Regions from separate parts of the Saliniramus fredricksonii genome, predicted to be linked through region 1. Evidence: predicted binding sites of a transcription regulator. Region 1 holds the regulator's gene; each other region holds the start of a gene.
The links. The regulator LexA, encoded in region 1, represses DNA repair genes until DNA is damaged. The targets are predictions, from matches to a motif close to TGTTCNNNNTGTGTTCNG.

Region 1 (5,136 bases):
TCAGGCCTCACAAGTGCGGCTTTCGCACGCCGCGGGCCGGGATGGTGATACGCGGATCAGGTACCAAATCAATAGGGCGAGCTCGAGGCTCGTTGCACTCCACTGGTTTACCCGACCCGGATCTGATCGATCATTTGCCCATTCAGGTCATTGCCCTCCTCACATCCCCGAGGCTCCGACAGCCGCGTTCAGCAGATCGCGCCGGTCGGATCCCTGTAATCAGTCTCGCCGGCGAGCATGGCCCAGATCATACGCGCCATTTTGTTCGCCAGTGCGATGGCGACCAGTTTGCGTGGTTTGCGTGCGAGCATGCGCGATAACCACGATCCCGGACGGCCACCGTGCCGGCCCCTCCAATGCACGACAGACATGGCGCCGATGATCAGCAGGCGTCGAATATCGCGCTGACCCATCTTGGAAGTGCGGCCAAGCTTCTGCTTGCCACCGGAGGAGTGCTGTCGTGGAACGAGGCCAAGCCACGCTGCAAAATCGCGACTACGGCGGAATTCCCGCATCTCCGGTGCAAAGGATGCAATCGCCATGGCGCAGACCGGGCCGATTCCCGGCATGGTCTGCAGCCGGCGTGCTGTGCTGTTTTCCCTGGCTGCAGTTGTGATCCGCTTGTCCAGCTTGCCGATCTCGTCGCTGATCTGAGCAATCTGATCGAGGTAAAGCCGCCCGAGATCGCGAACCAGGTCCGGAAGCGTGTCCTGATCGAGACAGGCAGCAAAGCGAGCGATATTCCCAACGCCTTGACCGATGATGATGCCGTGCTCAGCAAGATGCCCGCGTAGTGCATTCACCAGACGGGTTCGCTGGCCAACCAGCAGGTCCCGGGTGCGGAACAGCATCGCCCGGGCTTGTTGGTCCGCGGTCTTCACCGCAACGGTACGCATGGTCGGACGCTGTGCTGCTTCCGCCACGGCCTCAGCATCAGCGGCATCGTTTTTTTGCCGCTTGACGAAGGGCTTCACGTAAATGGGCGGGATCAGCCGCACTTCATGACCCAGACGGGAGAGCTCACGACCCCAATAGTGCGCCGTTGCGCATGCCTCCATCGCCACCACACAAGGCGGCAGCGACGCCATGAACTTCGCAAACTGCGCCCGTGACAGCTTCTTGCGGAACAGCACCTGTCCATCGGCCGTTGCCCCATGAACCTGGAGAACCTGCTTTGCCAGGTCGACGCCAACGATGCTAATCTCACCCATGGATGCCTCCTCCTTCTGTGATGACTTCAGCATCACCATTTTGGCACATTGCGATGCCGTCGGGTGGGGGCATCCACTCCATCAATCCCGGGCTGTTACAGATTTTTGATCTTGAATTGTTTTTTGCAAAAAATGCGTAACATCGGGTGGGTGAGACTTGCGGAACACAGTGGGAACCCGTAATGTGTTCGTGATTTGTTTGATCTCGAATCGCAAGGCGGAACCATGCTCACGCGTAAGCAGCACGAATTGCTGACCTTCATCCATGAACGCATGCGCGAATCGGGCGTGCCGCCATCCTTTGACGAGATGAAGGATGCGCTGGATCTGAAGTCGAAATCCGGCATTCACCGTCTGATTACGGCGCTGGAAGAGCGTGGGTTCATCCGGCGGCTGCCCTATCGCGCGCGGGCGCTCGAAATTCTGCGCATGCCCGAGACTTTGCAGCGTCCGCTCGGAGGCGCCGGTTCCGCTGTCGGCGCTCCGCGCGGCGGGTTCTCGCCGAGTGTCGTCGAGGGCGGCAAGGGGGAGGGCGGCAAGGTCGAGGGCGGCAAGGTCAAGGGCGGCAAGGCTGGGGTTGGCAAAGGGCGTGATCATGACGACGCACGGCAAGGCGGTCTCGTTGATGAAGCCGATATTCCCAATCCCCTCGCCGACGAGGATTACGAGCGTGCGGTGAACATCCCCGTCATGGGGCGCATTGCGGCGGGCACGCCGATTTCAGCGATCCAGAACCCGATGCATACCATCGCGGTCTCGCCCGATTTCATTACCGGCGGCGAGCATTATGCATTGGAAGTGCGCGGCGATTCGATGATCGAGGCGGGTATTCTCGATGGTGATATCGTCGTCATCCGGCGTCAGGATGTCGCCAATACCGGTGATATCATCGTTGCGCTGATCGATGCGGAGGAAGCGACCCTGAAACGCTTCCGGCGACGCGGCTCATCGATCGCGCTCGAGGCGGCGAATCCGGCCTATGAAACACGCGTGCTGGGGCCTGATCGCGTCCAGATTCAGGGGCGGCTGGTTTCGCTGGTGCGCCGTTATTGAGAGCGGCGCCCCGCGCCGCCTCCGCCCGGGGAAAGGGTGGCGCCCGCGGGTGATAACTCGTTCTGCAGGCTGATCCGGGCGCATCGTGCTGGCGCAGCGCATGCTGCCCGCAGCTTCATGGGTTCAGTCTATCGGCTCGGACCGCGCGGTCGTCGCGGGCTCATTCATCGGTCTTGCGCAAGAGCCAGGGGCGGGTTTCGTTCGCGCGGCGAACGCCCGTCAAGCGCCTGATCGGATCGGCGCGAGGTGCGCCCGCAACGCCATCCGTCGCCACCCCCGTCTCGGCAACGCGACCGTCAGGCGGCTCGCCGGGCCCTTCGCGAGGTCTGTCGCCAAGCCACGCGCCAAGCCACGCGCCAAGCCCCGCGCCAAGCCCCGCGCCGAGCCTGTCGCCGACGCCCTCGGCAGGCCCCTCCCACGCCCTGACCCCAGCCATCCCGCTGGTCGTTTCCCGGATCGTCTCCTGCTCTGGTTCTGCGTCAGCTCCCCCGCTTACCACCACGCCCTCGAATGGCGCCGCACCTGAGGGCGAATTCACGAAATCGGAATGGTGGGCGTCGGAATCGGCGATTCGCCGCTCGGATGGCCCGTCTCTCCCCGCAGGCGCGTCCGGCATGGCGGCGAATTGCGTCCTATCCGCACCGAGATTCTTGGCGAAATGCGCACTGACTGCACCATGGCGCTGCAGCGTCATGCGATCGATCACGCGTGGCGCGGCGCATGAGGGCGGGGCTTCCAGCGGTGTAATGATGATCGCCGCGCGTGTGCAATCCTCCAGGAAGGCGCGCGCATCCATCACGAAAGCGACCGCATGCCCGCCGACGAAAATCTTGGTGCAGCCGAGGGGATCGCAGTTCACCCCCGCATGCAGGGACGCGTCGGCATCCTCCGGAGCATCCGTCATCAGCCGCGCATCGCCATCGGCCTTCAGCCATTGCGCGGTGACGAAGGCGCTCGGACGGCCCAGCAGCACGAGCCTGCCATCCGCGCCCCTGATTGCGGCGCCCGCACCGTTGCGATCGACATAGAGATCGGGCCGATCCGGTGTCATGGCGAGCGCAAAGCCGATGCCTGCCGGGATCACCGCCAGCCGTCGCAGTGGCGAGACGAAGAGCGTCGCCATGAGCAAGCCGATCACCATCAGTGCCAGCGCGCCGCTGCCGAAAGCCGCGACGGGCAGGTTCGATCCTTCGAAACCCGCGACGAAACGGGCCACGTCGAGCACCCTCGCAATGCCGAAGCCCATCACCTGCCAGGCGAAATGGTCGAGGCCGAAGCCGATCAGGAGTACGCCGATCACGCCCGCCGGCATCACCACGAGCGAGACGATGGGCAAAGCCAGGGCATTGCCGATCAGACCATAGGGATTGGCGATCTGGAAATGATAGGCCGCGAACGGGCCGGTCGCGATGGTCGCGATGATGGTGGTGGTGAGAATGCCAAGCATGCCAGCGGCGAGCCAGCGCAGGAAGCGGCCCGCCGCGCCGGGCGTCGGCCCGGGCCGGTTTTCCCGCGCGCGCATCCATTCCGCGCCGGCGATGAGCCCGACGACGGCGGAGAAAGACATCTGGAAGGAGGGGCCGAGCAGCGTCTCGGGCTGCCAGGCCAGCACGAGGATCGCCGCAATCGCGAGATTGCGCATGCTCAGCGCCGGTCGGTCGAACAAGACGGCGCCGAGCATCACCCCGGTCATGATCACGGCGCGGATCGTGGCGACCTGCGCACCGGAGAAGATGCAATAGCCGACAGCACCCATGATCGCTGCCACCGCCGCGATCTTCTTGATCGGCCAGCCAAGCGCGAGCGTCGGCACGAGGGCGAGGCCGGCGCGGGTGAGCCAGAAGATGGTTCCGGCCGCCAGCACCATATGCAGGCCGGATATCGAGACGATGTGATAGATTCCCGCAGCGCGAAGCGCGGCATTGGTCTCCTCGGTGATCAGCCCGCGCTTGCCCGTCACCAGCGCTGCGGCGACCGCGCCAGGCTGGCCCCCGATCGCGTCGAAGATACGGCGTGTCGTGCTGACCCGCGCATTGTCGATTGCAGCGCGCACACGCTCGGCGAAGCCCGGCGGGGTCTCCGGCGCGACGATGCGCGCATCCCCCAGAATCGAGCCGACACCGCCGATGCGCGCAAACCAGGCGCTGCGGGCGAAATCATAGCCGCCCGGCCAGGCCGCTTCCGGCGGCGGCATCAACCGCACCCGGGCACTGATCGTATCGCCGGCGCGCAGATCGCCCGCAGCGCGCGTCGTCACCCGTACCCGCGCCGGCAGGGCATCGCGCGCGCGATCATCGATGGCCACGACGCGGATCACGAGTCGTGCATCGCTGGTGCGTTCCTCGATGCTGATCACGCTGCCGGTGAGTTGCGCGATCCGGATCCCGTCGATGATCGGCGCATTGACCCGCTCGAAACGCAGCATCGTGGCAGTGAAGCCGGCAAACACCATGGCGACGGCAATGGAGATGCGCAGGATGCGGTGATCATGGCGCCCCAGCCAGGCGATGACCCCGCACAGAGCGAGCCCGGCCAGCGGTGCCGCCGCATGCGGGCGCCCTTGAGCCGCGAAGAAGAGAAGAATGCCCAGCCCGAAAGCCACGGCGCACCACGGAAACAGCCGGCGACGGGAGACTTCCTCGGCAAGGCATGCGCGAAGCCAGGCGCCGCATGCGGCAAGGATGCGCTCGGCGTGGCGGAAATCGGCGTGATCCGTCTGATCATGGTCCGCGCGCGCGCCCGCGCCGACGAAGCCGCTTTCGCCCCCGTCGACCGCCGTGCCTCGCGCGATTTCGCCCATATGCCGCCTTCGATTGCAATTACGTCAAAAGCAATCAAGGGCAAGCGGACGCCGATGTCCACCGGCTGCGAT
Region 2 (5,136 bases), on a different contig from region 1:
GCAGGATCTCGACCTGCCCGGCCTGATCGGCATGATCGAGATCGACGAGAATATCGGTGAGCCGCGCCTTCAGATCGCCCTTGGCGCGCCCCCGCGCCGCTTCGACCAGCAGCCGCCCCTCCTTCAGGTCGAGGGCGATATCCACCCCGGCATCACTCTTCTTGCCGAGATCGCGCGCATGGGTCGCATAGCGGTCGAACCAGGCCTCGACAACGTATTCGTGCCGCCCCATCCGTTCCAGATGCAGCGCCGCGCGAAAGCGGTCATTGCCCTGCGGCAACATCGGGGCCGTGCGCCAGAGATCCTCGTCGAGCGCGCGCCAGCGCAGTTCGACGCCAAGCACCTCGTGGCCGTCCATGAAGGCATCGGCCTCCACCGTGATGGAATCGCCGACGATGCGTTTCACCGGATAGCGCCCCTGATCGATACAGGGCGACAGGGCCTCGATGACAATGCGCGGCGCCGCTCCCGCCGCCTTGGCGGCGCGCTTGCCGGTGGCGCGGGGGAGTTTCACGGGCTTCGCACGCGTCGCTTTCGCGAGCAGCACCGCGCCGGGCTCGAGAGTGAAGGTATCGCCGGCTGAATCGCTGGCGTCACCGCCCTCGAGCGGCACGAAACCGGCAAATTCCCCACCCATCTGCGCCCGCAGCTTGGTCGCGCCGACATCGTGACCCTCATGCAGATCGGGATTGACGAGCACGAGCAGGGCTTCCTGCGCGACGCGCGGATCAGCCGGCGTGCGCAGGATCCCCGTCGCCTGGGCGGAGGGGCCGGTCAGCGCGCGCAGAAGGCCCGGCTGCGCGAGCGCCGGAATCGTCGCGATCAGGGCGTTGATATCGCGCACGCGCTGCGCGATCTCTGCCGGCGCTTCCTGGGCCATCTGCGCGCCATCCTCCGGACGGCTCTCGATCGCATCAAGCGGGCGGCGGGCCGCGTGCTCGAAACCCATCGGCATCAGCATGCCGCAGCCGAGCCCCGCCGCGAGCCGCAAGGCACGGTCATAGGCCGGCAGCAGCCCCCGCGCATCCCCGATGCGCTCCGCCAGACGGGTGGCGAAGGGCGCTTCCGGCATGGTCATGACCGGCGCGATGGCGGACAGGGCCGCATGTTCCTCGACGAGCCAGGGCGCGCGCCCGTCCCACCACGGCAACGAGGAGAGAAGGTAATCGAAGCCGCAGCCGGCAAGCCCGAGCGCGTCAGAACGCGGAAGGCCCGTCGGATCGGCAATGACGAGCGCGTCCGGGCGATGCGCGCGCATTGTCTCAATGACCCAGCGCCACAGATCAGCCGATGCCGCGTTGGGACGTACAGCACGAAAACCCTTCACCCCGGCCTGTGCCCAGGCGGCGATCCGGGGCTCCCAATAGGCCTTCAGCCATGCGATCGCATCTGCATCGAGCCGCGACCAGGCCGCCCCCTGCGCCGTGGCCGGGCGGCGCGGATCGACCGGCCCGCCCGCCACCTCACGCCGCACCGTGAAGCGATCCGGTGCCGCTTCCACCTCGGGATGCTCCAGCGCGAATTGCTGGGGCGCGAAATCGATCAGCAGCGAAAGCCCCCGGCTCTGAGCCTCGCGCGCGATGTGCTCCAGCGCGAGCGGCAGCGCGTCGGTGAAGCCCAGCCCCTCATCCGCAGCATCATGATCGACGGGAAAGAAGACATCGCCTGTACGCCCCGCACGGAAGAGCGGCGCGAGCGCCACATGGTCGAAGCCGAGATCCCGGGCGTGATCCAGCCAACCGCCCAACGCATCGTGCGCTCCGACCGCGCGATGGTGGAGGTAATAGATACGCGGATGTGCAGATGACGGCATTCTGGCCATGGTCCCTCTTGGTTGCAAACGCTGTGATGCTGCCGATTCGCAGCGATGATAGCGCGGGTATGCGACGAACGGGATGCTCTGTTTGAGCCGGATTGCTGAAATAACGTGCTGCCTCGGCTTGCACCAGCCACCTCGTTTTTCCTTTTATATCAACAGGTGAATGCGGCCAGTGTTCCAAAGCGATGCCAATGACAAGGCATGGTTGCCGGTACGTACGCGATCAGGACCCGCGACGGCATTACGAAGACCGCATTCACGCACTTGCTCGTTGTACGTGATTTGTTCTAGAGTTTCCGGGGTCGCCTTGACGCGGCCCGTGCACTATGTGACCCGCTGGTGCCGCGTTGCGAAATACGCTTGCGTTCCGATCCGACGAACCCAGAGCTTCGACCATGCCCTCGACCACCTCATCGAAAGCGAAGAAACCTGCACGCGCGCGCGCCACCGGGAAGAGCACGCGCGTGGCGCCGGTGCGCGGTTCGGGCAGTGGCGAGATCGATGCGCTGTTCGACCGCGCCCGGGCCGGCGACCCGCATGCCCGCGTCATTTCGGTGACGGGCGCGCGCGAGCATAACCTGAAGAATGTCGATCTGATGCTGCCGCGCGACCGGCTCGTCGTCTTCACGGGCCTGTCGGGCTCGGGCAAGTCGTCGCTTGCCTTCGACACGATCTATGCCGAGGGGCAGCGGCGCTACGTCGAATCGCTGTCGGCCTATGCGCGGCAGTTCCTCGAAATGATGCAAAAGCCCGATGTTGACCAGATCGACGGGCTCTCGCCGGCCATTTCCATCGAGCAGAAGACCACCTCGAAGAACCCGCGCTCCACGGTCGGCACCGTCACCGAGATCTACGACTATATGCGCCTGCTCTGGGCGCGTGTCGGCATCCCCTACTCGCCCGCCACGGGCCTGCCCATCGAGAGCCAGACCGTGAGCCAGATGGTCGACCGGGTGCTCGCCCTGCCGGAGAAGACGCGGCTCTATCTGCTCGCGCCGGTGGTGCGCGGGCGCAAGGGCGAGTATCGCAAGGAACTGGCGGAATTTCAGAAGAAGGGCTTCCAGCGCGTCAAGATAGACGGCAGTTTCTACGAGATTGACGACGCCCCCGCCCTCGACAAGAAATACAAGCACGATATCGACGTGGTGGTCGATCGCATCGTGGTGCGCCCGGACATGGCGCCACGCCTGGCCGAATCCTTCGAGACGGCGCTCGAACTCGCCGACGGGATCGCCTTCGTGGAATTTGCCGACGAGAAGGACGACAAGGGTGCCCCGCGCCGGCTCGTCTTCTCGGCGAAATTCGCCTGCCCGGTCTCCGGTTTTACCATTCCGGAAATCGAGCCGCGCCTGTTCTCCTTCAACAACCCCACCGGCGCCTGCCCGGAATGCGATGGGATTGGTCACGAAATGCGCATCGACCCGGCGCTGGTCGTGCCCGATCCGCGCGCGAGCCTCAAGAAGGGGGCGATCGCGCCCTGGGCGAAATCGACCTCGCCCTATTACGGTCAGACGCTGGAAGCGATGGCGAAGCATTACGGGTTCAAGATGACCGCGCCATGGGACGAGATCCCGGAAAAGGCGCGTGAGGCGATCCTCTACGGCTCCGGCGGTGAATCGATCCGTTTCGCCTATGATGACGGCCTGCGCTCCTACGAGGTGCGCAAACCCTTCGAGGGCGTCGTCACCAATCTGGAGCGGCGCTATCGCGAGACCGAGAGCGACTGGTCGCGCGACGAGATCAGCCGCTACATGGCGGCGACCCCCTGCGCGGCATGTGGCGGCAAGCGGCTCAAGCCCGAGGCGCTCGCGGTGAAGATCGACGCCAGCGATATCGGCGACGTCACCCGCCTGTCGGTGCGCGAGGCGCATGCATGGTTCACCGCCCTCCCCGAGCGGCTCGACACCAAGCAGAACGAGATCGCCGCGCGTATCCTCAAGGAAATCATCGAGCGATTGCGCTTCCTGCTCGATGTCGGCCTCGAATATCTCACGCTCGCGCGCGCCTCCGGCACGTTGTCGGGTGGTGAGAGCCAGCGTATCCGCCTCGCCTCGCAGATCGGCTCGGGGCTGACCGGCGTGCTCTATGTGCTCGACGAGCCCTCGATCGGCCTGCACCAGCGCGACAACGAGCGCCTGCTCGGCACGCTCAGGCGCCTGCGCGACCTGGGCAATACCGTCATCGTCGTCGAGCATGACGAGGATGCGATCCTGCAGGCGGATTACGTGGTCGATGTCGGCCCAGGCGCCGGCATTCATGGCGGGGCGATCGTCTCGCAGGGGCTGCCATCCCAGATCATGGCCGATCCGGCCTCGCTGACCGGCAAATACCTCACCGGCGAGATGGCTGTGCGCATGCCGGCGAAACGCCGCAAGCCGATGAAGAGCCGTATGCTGAGCCTCGTCGGCGCGCGCGGCAACAATCTCAAGGATGTCACCGCGGATATTCCGCTGGGCACCTTCACCTGCATCACCGGCGTTTCCGGTGGCGGCAAATCAACCCTCGTCATCGATACGCTCTACAATGCGATTGCGCGCAAGCTCAACGGCGCGAGTGAGAATCCGGCGCCGCATGATCGCATCGAGGGGCTGGAGCATCTCGACAAGGTGATCGATATCGACCAGTCCCCGATCGGGCGCACCCCGCGCTCGAACCCGGCCACCTATACCGGCGCCTTCACGCCGATCCGCGAATGGTTCGCGAACCTGCCCGAGGCGAAGACGCGCGGCTACCAGCCGGGGCGTTTCTCGTTCAACGTCAAGGGCGGGCGCTGCGAGGCCTGCCAGGGCGACGGCGTCATCAAGATCGAGATGCACTTCCTGCCCGATGTCTACGTCACCTGCGATGTCTGCAAGGGCAAACGCTACGACCGCGAGACGCTGGAGGTCAAATATCGCAACAAATCCATCGCCGATGTGCTCGACATGACCGTCGAGGAAGCGCGCGACCTGTTCAAGGCCGTTCCCTCCATCCGAGACAAGATGGAGACGCTGGCCCGGGTTGGCCTCGATTACGTCAAGGTCGGCCAGCAGGCGACCACGCTCTCGGGCGGAGAGGCGCAACGCGTGAAACTGTCGAAGGAATTGTCCAAGCGCGCCACCGGGCGCACGCTCTACATCCTCGACGAGCCGACCACCGGCCTGCACTTCCACGATGTCGCCAAGCTGCTGGAGGTTCTGCATGAACTGGTCGAGCAGGGCAATACGGTCGTGGTGATCGAGCACAATCTGGAGGTCATCAAGACCGCCGACTGGATCATCGACATGGGCCCGGAAGGTGGCGATGGCGGAGGCATGATCGTGACGCAAGGCACACCC
Region 3 (5,136 bases), 850 kb from region 1:
GTCGATCCGATCTTCGGCACACGCGCCGATTGCGACGCGCTGATCGCTGCAGCGCATGAGCAGGGCCTGCGCGTGATCATCGATCTGGTGCTCTCGCACAGCTCCAATCGCCATCCCTGGTTTCGCGAAAGCCGCGCCAGCCGCGACAACCCGAAGGCGGACTGGTATGTCTGGGCCGATCCGAAGCCGGACGGAACCCCGCCCAACAACTGGCTGTCGATCTTCGGCGGTCCGGCCTGGGAATGGGATTCGCGGCGCCGGCAATATTATCTGCACAATTTCCTCGCCTCCCAGCCGGATCTGAACTTCCACAATCCGCAGGTTCGCGAGGCCGCGCTCGACGTGGCGCGGTTCTGGCTCGATCGCGGGGTCGACGGGTTCCGGCTCGATGTGGTGAATTTCTATTTTCACGACGCGGAACTGCGCGACAACCCGCCCCTGCCGCAGGAGCGCGCCGTGGCGGGGCTGGCGCGCACCAATCCGTACGCCTATCAGGATCACGTCTATTCCAAGACTCGCCCGGAGAATCTCGCCTTTCTGGAGGATCTGCGCCGCCTCACCGACCGCTATCCCGGTGCGGCGATGTTCGGCGAGATCGGGCCCGACCGCGACGTCATGGCGACCACGGCGGCCTATACCGAGGCGGGCCGGCGGCTGCATATGGCGTATTCCTTCGAATTGCTCTCCGCCCCCTTCACGGCGCGGGCGATCCGGCGGGTGGTGGAGGAGGTCCGCGGTGCCATCGGCACGGGCTGGCCCTGCTGGGCGCTGGCCAATCACGACGTCGTGCGCGCGGTCACGCGGCTGCAGCTCGAGGCCGATCCCGATGCCGGGGCGGCTCTCGTCGCGGCTCTCGTCACCAGCCTCGGCGGCGGCTCCTGCCTGTATCAGGGGGAGGAACTGGGGCTCACCGAGGCGGATATCCCACCGGAGGCGATGCAGGATCCCTACGGCATCCGCTTCTGGCCCGACCAGCCGGGGCGCGACGGCTGCCGCACGCCGATGCCCTGGCAGGCAGGCGCGCCGCAGGCCGGGTTCAGCGCCGGCACGCCCTGGCTGCCGATCCCGCACGCGCATCACTTGCGCGCGGTTGACCAGCAGGCAGACGACCCCGATTCCGGCCATGCGCGGGTGCGCCGTTTCCTGCACTGGCGGCGCAACGAGCCGGCCATGCGCGAGGGCGGGCTGCGCTTTCTCGATGCGCCCGAAGCCATTCTCGCATTCCGGCGCGAGAAGGACGGCGAAGGCATTCTCTGCCTGTTCAACCTGAGCGCACAGGCGCAGGCGCTGACGCGGGAGATTCTCGCCAATCTGGCGCCCGACGGATTGGGCGCCCCCGTCGCGCTGCGCGGTTTCGAGGCGACGGCCTCGCCGGATGGCGGCATCAGCCTGCCTCCGTTCGGTGTGGCGCTGTTGCGGGCGGCGGCGTAGCGCGGTGCGGGGTTGCGAAATGGGCGCGGGGGTTGCGTTGAGTCTAGAACATATATAGAACATGCGTATGAGGCGGGTTTGAAATTCCGATGGGGACAGGGCCCGGGACGTCTTGTCGTTTGGCGCGGCAGGCGTCAGAACCAAGGTAACAGGCGTCAACGGATCGAAGGAGGCTCGGATGGCGGGCAGCGTGAACAAGGTCATAATCGTCGGCAATCTGGGCCGCGATCCGGAGGTGCGGCGCACCGGCAATGGCGATCCGGTCGTCAATCTGCGCATCGCGACCTCCGAGACCTGGCGCGACAAGCAGAGCGGTGAGCGGCGCGAGCGCACGGAATGGCATTCCGTGGTGATCTTCAACGAGCCGCTCGGGCGCATTGCCGAGCAATATCTCAAGAAGGGCACGAAGGTATATATCGAGGGCCAGCTCCAGACCCGCAAATGGCAGGACCAGAGCGGCGCGGATCGTTATTCCACCGAGATCGTGCTGCAGCGCTATCGCGGCGAACTCACCATTCTCGATTCCCGCGGCGGCGGCGGCGGTGGTGGCGAGCGTGATGACGGCGGTTATGGCGGTGGCGGGGACGAGTTCGGCCGCTCCTCGCCAATGGAGAACCGTCCCGCCCGCGCCGGTTCCGGCGGCAGTGGCTCCGGTGGCGGTGGCGGCGGTTCGCGCTACGATGATCTCGACGATGACATCCCGTTCTGACATCCGGGCGGGTCAACCGTGAAGGTGAGCGATGGGGCCGGCGAGCGCTTGTGCTGATCACGACGCGCGTTTCGATCTGCTCGCGCTCGGCGAGCCGCTGATCGAGTTCAACGCGGATGCAAGCGATGATCGCTGCCTGCGCGGTTTCGGCGGCGACGTCTCCAATGTCGCCGTCGCGGCGGCGCGGCTCGGGGCCCGGACCGGCTTTCTGGGCGCGCTCGGCGCGGATGCTTTCGGCGACGACGTCATGGCGCTCTGGGCGCGCGAGGGTGTCGATACGGCCTGCGTGCGGCGCGACCCGCAGGCGCCGACGGGAGCCTATCTCGTCGAGCATGGCGGCGCACAGGGGCACCGCTTCGCCTATCTGCGCGCATCCTCCGCCGCGACGCGCTACGCGCTCGACGACGCGGCGCGCGCCGCGCTGGCATCGACGCGCATCCTGCATCTCTCGGCAATCAGCCAGGGCATTTCGCTCGCGGCCTGCGATACCGGTTTCGAAGCCATGGCACTGGCGCGCGAGGCCGGCGCACGCATCGCCTATGATACCAATCTGCGCCTTGCCCTGTGGCCGCTGCCGCGCGCCCGCGCGATCATCCGCGAGGCTTTGCGGCTGTGCGACATCGCATTGCCCGGTCACGAGGATGCGGCGAAGATTTTCGGCACGCGCGATCCCGAGGCTCTGCTCGATCATTGTCTGGAGGGTGGTTGCGCCATCGTCGCGATGACGCTGGGCGCGCAGGGCGCGATCATCGCCACGCCGCATGCGCGCCGCCGCATCCCGGCCTTTCCGGTCACGGCGCGCGATGCGACGGGGGCCGGCGATGCCTTCGATGCCGCCTTTCTGGTGCATCTTCAGGAAACCGGTGATCCTTTCGCCGCCGGGCAGTATGCCTGTATCGCCGCCGCGCTCTCGACCACCGGATACGGCGCGATCGCGCCCTTGCCCGATCGCGCGGCGGTCGAGGCCGCCGGCGCAAACTTATCTGCTGACGGGGGCGGCTGAGCCGCTGACGAACCGGTCGCGTTCCGGCAGAGCGCAGCCGATCCGCGATGACCGGGTTTGTGCCGACTTCCGATCCGGGTCGTAGCGTGGCATGTTGCAGTGCAATGCGGCGAGCGGGAGCACGCCTGCCGTGGTTTCGCTCACGCATCGCGGGATCCCGTTGCCGGATCGCACGATCATCGCGGAACTCTTTTACGCCCTGCCGCGTCTTCGCAGCAGGCGTGCTACAGATTGATGACGGAGAGCCAATGTCCGACAAGACCGCGCATGCCGATCGGGAATCTCCTGAGCAAGTCCATATCGCTGCGGAATCCAGCAGCGGGCAACCGCCACGAGCCACTGGTTCCGGTGCCGATGGCAATCCGCAGCGCGCGGATATAGACACGCGCAAATGGCATGCCGAGTCCATCGACGACACGCTGCGGGCGCTGGCCGTCGATGCGGATGAGGGGCTTTCGCCAGACGCGATCGAGAAGCGCCGCGAGAGCTTCGGTCGGAACCAGCTTTCCCAGGGCGCGCAGCGCACCATGCTGCAGCGCTTCATCAGCCAGTTCGACAATCTCTTCATCTATCTGCTGCTCGTGGCGGGTGTGGTCACGGCGCTGCTCGGCGAATGGCTCGACAGCGGCGTCATCTTTGCCGTCGTCCTGATCATCGCCATCATCGGCTTCATTCAGGAAGGCCGCGCCGAGCAGGCGCTGGAGAGCGTGCGCGACATCCTCTCCAGCGACGCCTTCGCCCGGCGCGGGGGCAGGAAACGCAAGATCGACGCGAAGGAGCTCGTCCCCGGCGATATCGTCCATCTCGAAGCAGGTGACCGGGTGCCTGCCGATCTGCGGCTGATCAGGATCAGGAACCTGCAGACGCAGGAAGCGGCGCTGACCGGCGAATCGACCGCCGTCGAGAAGAAGACCGATCCGGTCGAGGAGAATGCCGATCTCGGCGACCGCCTGTGCATGGCCTATTCCGGCACACTGGTCACGGCGGGGATCGCGACCGGCGTCGTCACGGCGATCGGTGACCGGACCGAGATCGGGCGTATCAGCGGGCTGCTGAAGGATGTCGAGACGCTCAGGACGCCGCTGATGCAGCGCCTCGATGCCTTCACCAAGGTGCTTTCCGTCGTCATTCTGGGCATCGCCGCGCTGACTTTCGCGGTCGGCGTGCTGATCTGGGGACGCGACTGGGCGGAGATGTTCTTCGCTGCCGTCTCCATCGCGGTCGCCGCCATTCCCGAAGGCCTGCCCGCCGTGATGACGGTGACGCTCGCCATCGGTGTCGAGCGCATGGCGCGGCGCAACGCCATCATCCGCCGCCTGCCCGCCGTCGAGACTTTGGGCTCGGTCACCACGATCTGCGCCGACAAGACCGGCACGCTCACGCGCAACGAGATGACGGTAAAGACCGTGCGCTCGGGCGTGCGCGACATCGCCGTCGAGGGCGTGGGCTATGAGCCCCGAGGCGGTTTCACCAGCGATGAGCGGGATCTGGAGATCGAGAAGGGCATGCTCGCCCATGAAATGATCCGCGCCGGACTCTTGTGCAACGATGCCGAACTCGTCCGGAAGGGCGAGAATTCCGACACATCCTTCTGGGAGCCGGAAGGCGATCCCACCGAGGCGGCGCTGATCGTGCTCGCCTGCAAGGCGGGGTTTTCTCCCGATCAGCAGCACAAGGATTACCCGCGCCTCGATTCCATCCCCTTCTCCTCCGAGCGCCGCTACATGGCGACCCTCAACCATGATCACGAGGGCAACCACGTCATCTATGTGAAGGGCGCGCCGGAGCGCATTCTGGAGATGTGCGCCAGCGAGCTGGGTGAGGACGGGCCCGGCGAGATCGACAAGGATGCCTGGATGGCGCGCGCCGATGCGATCGCCGGGCACGGCCAGCGTCTGCTCGCGGTGGCGAAGAAGGATGTGTCGGAGCAATTCGAGATTACCGAGGGCGAGGTCGAAAGGGGCGAGCTCGTCTTCCTCGGCCTGTTCGGCCT

Region 2: a site for LexA is predicted at 2,092-2,109, ahead of uvrA (excinuclease ABC subunit UvrA). Genes of this name have one in related genera too.
Region 3: a site for LexA is predicted at 1,476-1,493, ahead of GA0071312_RS05885 (single-stranded DNA-binding protein). Genes of this name have one in related genera too.

The regions. Positions count from the first base shown of each region.
Region 1 is NZ_FMBM01000001.1:437,247-442,382, reverse strand. Features, by position in the region: gene GA0071312_RS02030 (IS110 family RNA-guided transposase) at 189-1,211, opposite strand; gene lexA (transcriptional repressor LexA) at 1,437-2,264, shown strand; gene GA0071312_RS02020 (ComEC/Rec2 family competence protein) at 2,425-5,064, opposite strand.
Region 2 is NZ_FMBM01000002.1:1,665,101-1,670,236, forward strand. Features, by position in the region: gene GA0071312_RS14140 (maltotransferase domain-containing protein) at 1-1,813, opposite strand, end outside; gene uvrA (excinuclease ABC subunit UvrA) at 2,215-5,136, shown strand, end outside.
Region 3 is NZ_FMBM01000001.1:1,291,959-1,297,094, forward strand. Features, by position in the region: gene GA0071312_RS05880 (alpha-glucosidase family protein) at 1-1,431, shown strand, start outside; gene GA0071312_RS05885 (single-stranded DNA-binding protein) at 1,610-2,140, shown strand; gene GA0071312_RS05890 (sugar kinase) at 2,172-3,143, shown strand; gene GA0071312_RS05895 (cation-transporting P-type ATPase) at 3,392-5,136, shown strand, end outside.